Laspinema palackyanum D2c: one gene and its partner. The protein of the gene in region 1 interacts with the protein of each later gene in a pairwise test. Links are inferred from orthologs where the notes say so. Each region holds a gene or a part of one and is shown in the gene's direction. Other genes may lie near its edges.

Region 1 (3,208 bases):
ACTGAAGTCGTTACTACGAACGAAGAGAACGACTGAAGTCATTACTACGAACATCGGAAACGACTTCAGTCGTTACTACGAACATCGGAAACGACTTCAGTCGTTACTACGAACATCGGAAACTGAAGGGGTTGATTAGGCAGCTTTGGTTTGAATCAGTTCGATTTTATAACCATTGGGGTCTTCCACGAAGGCGATCACCGTGGAACCATGTTTCATGGGACCCGGTTCCCGGGTGACTTTGCCGCCTTGGGCTTTAATGCGATCGCAGGTGGCGTAAATGTCATCGACGCCTAGGGCAATATGACCATACCCGGTCCCAATATCATAATGGTCCGTATCCCAGTTGTAAGTCAGTTCGATCGCCGCTTCTTCCGATTCATCGCGATACCCCACGAATGCCAAGGTGAATTTTCCCCCGGGATAGTCTTTTTGCCGCAATAGCTTCATGTTGAGAACGTTGCAGTAAAAATCTAGGGATTTTTCCAGGTTGCCGACTCGCAACATCGTGTGTAAAATTCTCATGCTTTCTCCAAGTTTCCTGACTTTCTCTTATTGTAAGGGGCGCTTGAGTGACGGTCCGAAACGAGTTGGCATTCTCTGGGGGTAAGGGTTTGCTGATTTAGATAGAGGGGATGAGGGCCTCAGTTCCGGATCCGGAAACTTTATTAAATCTGCGCCTCAATCCCGAAGTTGGCTGTATCGTAAAACGTTGAGGCAATGATTTGCTTTTCGGGTTTGACGGTGAGGCCCCACTCAAAAACTCACCGAGGTTCAGCCCAAAGATATCTGAAATTTCAGGAAAGACTGAAACATGAACGGAATTGACAGCACAGCAATTGAAGTGATTCGCGCCCGGGAAATCCTCGACTCTCGGGGACGTCCCACGGTGGAAGCGGAAGTCTATTTAGCCAATGGTGCAATGGGTTTAGCCCAGGTCCCCAGTGGCGCTTCGACGGGCAGTTTTGAGGCCCACGAACTCCGGGATGGAGATAAGAAGCGTTACGGTGGCAAAGGAGTGGCGAAGGCGGTTGAGAATGTCGAAAATAAAATCGCCCCCAGTTTGGCGGAAATGGATGCCCTGGATCAAGGGGCGATCGACTATGCGATGATTAAGTTAGATGGTTCCCCCAATAAGTCTAATTTGGGCGCGAATGCCATTCTCGGCGTTTCCCTAGCAACGGCTAAGGCAGGAGCAAATGCCCTCCAGATTCCCCTTTATCGCTATCTAGGCGGCCCTCTGGCGAATTTGTTGCCGGTACCTTTGATGAATGTGATTAATGGCGGTGCTCACGCGGCCAATAATGTGGATTTTCAGGAGTTTATGATTGTCCCTTCCGGGGCCTCTTCGTTTAAGGAAGCCCTGCGCTGGGGTGCAGAAGTATTTGCCTCTCTCAGCAGTGTTTTGGATGAGAAGGGATTGCTGACTGGGGTTGGCGATGAAGGTGGGTTTGCGCCTAATTTAGAGTCGAATCAAGCGGCTTTAGAAATCTTGATGTTGGCGATTAAAAAGGCTGGATACAAACCCGGGGAAGAAGTTTCTCTGGCAATGGATGTAGCTGCCAGTGAGTTCTACAAAGATGGGAAATATGTTTATGAGGGCAGTGCTCATGAACCCAGCGAGTTAATCGATTATTTGGCGAAGTTAGTCGATGAATATCCGATTGTTTCCATTGAGGATGGATTGCATGAGGATGATTGGGAAAACTGGAAATTATTGACCGATAAATTGGGCGATCGCGTCCAATTAGTCGGGGATGATTTGTTTGTAACCAATCACACTCGCCTGAAACGCGGAATCGAAATGGGGGCCGGAAATGCGATTTTGATTAAGCTTAATCAAATTGGCACGTTAACGGAAACTTTGGAAACCATTGATATGGCAACTCGCAATGGTTTCCGGTCCATGATTTCCCACCGTTCCGGGGAAACGGAAGATACCACGATCGCGGATTTAGCAGTGGCAACAAGGGCGGGTCAAATTAAAACGGGTTCTCTGTGTCGTAGCGAACGGGTGGCGAAATACAACCGTTTGTTACGGATTGAGGATGAGTTAGGCGATCGGGCGGTGTATGCAGGAACTGTGGGATTAGGACCAAAGGGTTCTAAGTAATCGTTAAAACAACAAACCCCTGGGTTTTTAATCGAGGGTTTTGTTGGTAGTGTCGCCAGCAGTTTGATTGTTTTAAATTGAGCCATGAAACGGGGGTTTGTCACTCCCGTTTATTTTTTGAAATTGCCTTTTATTGCTGGATATCTTTGACTTGCAAAGACAGTTGACCTCGGCCTAGCATCTCTAAGAGTTCGCTAACACTATGACCTTGCTCTTGGGCGATCGCCACTACCCCTTCCCAACCCGTTTCTGTGACGGTGAGTTTGCGGGTTTTCTTCTGTTCTCCCCATTTTTGCGGACGACCCTCATGGTAAGTCAAATTTTTTAGAGAATTGGGATGCAATTCTTTTTTCTCGTTCATGGCAATTGGGTTACCTTGGCAATAGTATCGGATTTTTAATCGGGATGAGGACTCGATTAAAAATGTAGAGGCGATTCGTGAATCGCCTCTACATTATAGGGTCTGTCTTCCCAAAATGCTTAAGTTGTGTATCTGTACTTCATGAGTCCAGGAACAGCTATAGATAGCGCGTCTTGGTGAAAGAATCCCATTAGCCCTTTTGCTTTAATTCCTAGGGATAAAAACCGAGTTCGGGCAATCCGAGAGTTTCATCCCAACCCATCATAATGTTCAGACATTGAATGGCTTGACCCGCTTGACCTTTGAGGAGGTTATCAATGGCAGAAATCACGATCGCGCGATCGGTCCGTTGGTCAATTTCTACCCCGAGGTAACACATATTACTGTTCATCGCCCACTTGGTTTGAGGGAAGACTCCCGCAGGGAGGACCCGCACCCAAGGACTATTGCGATAAAATGCGGTGTAAATGGTGACCAAATCTTCCCGGACGAGACCGGGATCCCGCAAGGTAGCATAGACGGTAGAGAGAATTCCCCGGACCATCGGCATTAGGTGGGGGGTGAACTGGACGAGGATATCCTGTCCGGCGAGATCGCTACCAATAGACTCGATTTCTGGGGTGTGGCGATGACGCGCTACCCCATAAGCACAGACGGAGTTATCCGCTTCGGCGAGGAGGAGATTGGTTTTCGCTTGGCGTCCAGCACCGGAAATGCCTGATTTAGCGTCAATG
Region 2 (3,105 bases), on another replicon or contig:
CATATTCTTGCAACAGGGCCACCGTTGCCGTCACATGAGGGGCCGCAAAACTGGTGCCACTGGTCCGAGTCACTTCACCATCTAAGCTCAATAAATCCAAGTTACTGCCTGGAGCCACTAAGTTGATAGCGCGGCGGTTATCCACATTTCCTTCTAACCCCACCAACCGACTGGTAATGCCACTAAAGGCACTGCCAATATTCGCCAAGTCTACTTTGGCAAACTTGCCCTCATAAAGCGTTGTAAACGCGACATTGATCCCGTTATAGTTATCCGTGGGAATGGGAATGCCCCCGCGTCCTTGATTTCCCGCCACCACATGAACCACATTATGGACCCGGGCTGACCAATCCAAACATTGAGTCAGCAGGGCGTTCCCATCTAAAACCGCATTGGGACGCGGATCCTGGGCTAGGGATTCCCCAAAACTGTAGTTAATCGCCCTCACATCTCCGCTATTTTGTTCAGCCAGATTTTGAGCCGCTAAACATTCTTCCGGTTGTCCACTGCGCCGCAACAAGCCAATCCCAGCCGCATAGAGGGTGGCATTGGGGGCAACCCCAGGAAATGCCTTATCCGAACTAATCATCACCGCAGCCACGTGTTCGGCGTGTTGTTCAGCCGGTTTCATTTGGGGATCATCTGTGGGACTGGTTTTAGCGGGTGCATCCTGCATGAAAACCTGCTGGACGGGGATTTCTCGATGGAGGTTCGCTTGTTTGTCGAGGCCAAATTTTCGCGGGCGGCCAATGTCTACTTGACCGATCGCAATTTTTCTCCCCGTTAAGTTATAGGGCGCATCATGCAGCCGACGGGCATCAATGCCGATTTCACCAATTGAAGTGGGAAGGGCGACGGCTGGAATTCCAATAAAAGCCATACTCACACCGCCGACGAGTCCGCTTAACCCCGTTCTAAGTTTTAAGCGCTTCACGGTTCGGGCTCCACACACCAACCAATTATTAGGGAGTTTCTTCATATTTTGTTAAACTGAATACGACTTGACGGACGGATGAAATATTTGTTAGCCATGACCCAAACGCAATCAAACAAACCTATTGTCGTTGCTCCCTCCATCCTATCAGCAGATTTTAGTCGTCTGGGAGAGGAAGTACAGGCCATCGATCGCGCCGGGGCAGATTGGATCCATGTTGATGTCATGGATGGTCGGTTTGTCCCTAATATTACGATTGGCCCTCTTGTGGTCAAAGCCCTTCGTCCTGTGACATCCAAACCATTGGATGTGCATTTGATGATTGTTGAACCAGAACGGTATGTTGAGGATTTTGCCAAAGCCGGGGCCGATATTATTTCGGTTCATGCGGAACACAATGCCTCCCCTCACCTCCACCGGACCCTCGGTCAGATTAAAGAACTTGGCAAACAAGCTGGGGTGGTACTCAATCCTTCCACGCCGTTGGAGTTGATTGAATACGTTCTGGATCTGTGCGATTTGGTGTTAATCATGAGCGTTAACCCCGGTTTCGGCGGTCAAAGTTTTATCCCCGGTGTGGTCCCCAAAATCCGGAAGCTGCGCCAGATGTGCGATGAGCGCGGTTTAGACCCCTGGATTGAAGTGGATGGCGGCCTCAAAGGGAACAATTCCTGGCAAGTCATTGAAGCCGGTGCGAATGCGATTGTGGCCGGTTCTGCCGTCTTTGGTGCTCCGGACTATCAAAAGGCGATCGAGGAGATTCGCCACAGCCAGCGTCCAGCATTGGAAGCGCAACCGTTGGCAGCGGTGTAGGGATAGCAGCGGATTGATTCTAATCCGGACCTCTGCGGGAAGCGAAACGACGCCATCGAATCGCTTCCTTTATTTTTGAGCAATTTTTTGAGCAATTTTTGACGGGAATCCACTGGGATGGTGGTTGAGCGCTGATTCTTTTGATTCCCGCGAGGTCTTACCCATCACCTCGATCAAGATTTTGACAAAAAATTCCCAATTTTGACGGGAGGGACAGGTCGTTACAGGATGCTCTGTCCTTCTGGGGATGAAGGGGTTGATTTGAGGATTGGCAGTTGCCATCGCCTGGGGTAATTCCTGAGTTGCATCAGGCGATCGCCTTCCATTGGAAACCCGGTGTCAGACCTCTCTTCCTTAAAAAGGGTCGGGGATCTAAAATAGAAGAGGAGGAGTTTGAATCGGAGCAATCTGTCCCGGGATGCACCGGAGTTCGGCCTAGGTATTGACAATGGCCTCCGCGATGATTCACTCGCCTTGGATGATGATTAATCCTTCCGTTGCTCGCCACCGGCTGACCGGAAATCTATCCTTTGAAGCATGAGAGTGAGTTTCTATGAATTGGACAATTCTCGGCTACTCTCTTTCGCCAAAATGGAAATGTGATTGTCTTGGATTGACCAGCAGAATGATTTGAACGGGCCTATAGGAGTGAACGGCCTCAACGCTCCTCGGGCAGGAACTCCCGAGGTGAGTGGCCGGAAAATCTGCTTAAAAAATGATAAAATTAAAATCAATTCAGATGGCGGAAATTCCGACTAACAAACCAATGGAAAAACCGAGGATACATCAGCGAGAAAATACTAGAGATTGCCCAACTCTTCCACCCTTGATTAGGAACCTCAATGAAGGGAATCGGTCAGGTCCTATAAACAGCGAAGAAGACTACTGGATGATTAGGGATGACCGAATGGGGAATCTCTCCCGGGGCAGAAATACCTTAAACTCATAGTCGAGGCATGATCGCTCCCCACGCTAAACTAAAAGACGTTGCTGCAAATATGGACGCGCAGGTAAGGCTCCTGCCCAGAGCGCGGGCTAGCTAACTCAGAGGGCGGAATATGTTCAGGAAATACAAGCGCTCCCATCTGCTGAATTATGGTGTTGCCGCAGGCTCGGTGGCGATCGCACTGGTGCTGACTCAACTGCTATTCCCACTGATTCAACTGACTCCCTCCATCCTGTTTTTTGCAGCGGTGGCAGTGACGGCTGGATATGGCGGAATCGGTCCCGGGTTATTTGCCACCCTGCTCTCCGTGGCGACGATTGACCATTTTTTTAAAAACTCCCCCTTTACCTGGAGCATCGAATGGGGCGATCTGATATGGGTCGCGGTATTAAGTTTAGTCACGGTTCTGATT

The links.
Region 2: the proteins of eno (region 1) and rpe interact in binary tests that used the Escherichia coli proteins (3 or more experiments, as listed by UniProt). The link is inferred for Laspinema palackyanum D2c from one-to-one orthologs.

Annotation. Positions count from the first base shown.
Region 1 is NZ_JAMXFD010000008.1:63,563-66,770, reverse strand. Bases 83-2,963 are described here. They hold eno (phosphopyruvate hydratase), read left to right. Parts: upstream 83-814; coding sequence 815-2,113; downstream 2,114-2,963. Other genes in these bases: argC (N-acetyl-gamma-glutamyl-phosphate reductase), read right to left, coding at 2,686-2,963; NG795_RS12090 (hypothetical protein), read right to left, coding at 2,244-2,474; gloA (lactoylglutathione lyase), read right to left, coding at 136-525. Outside these bases: more of argC, read right to left, coding at 2,964-3,208. UniProt on the Escherichia coli protein: Catalyzes the reversible conversion of 2-phosphoglycerate (2-PG) into phosphoenolpyruvate (PEP). It is essential for the degradation of carbohydrates via glycolysis.
Region 2 is NZ_JAMXFD010000019.1:103,329-106,433, reverse strand. Bases 111-2,888 are described here. They hold rpe (ribulose-phosphate 3-epimerase), read left to right. Parts: upstream 111-1,030; coding sequence 1,031-1,747; downstream 1,748-2,888. Other genes in these bases: NG795_RS19890 (PAS domain S-box protein), read left to right, coding at 2,806-2,888; NG795_RS19900 (S8 family serine peptidase), read right to left, coding at 111-934. Also shown: more of NG795_RS19900, read right to left, coding at 1-110; more of NG795_RS19890, read left to right, coding at 2,889-3,105. UniProt on the Escherichia coli protein: Catalyzes the reversible epimerization of D-ribulose 5-phosphate to D-xylulose 5-phosphate.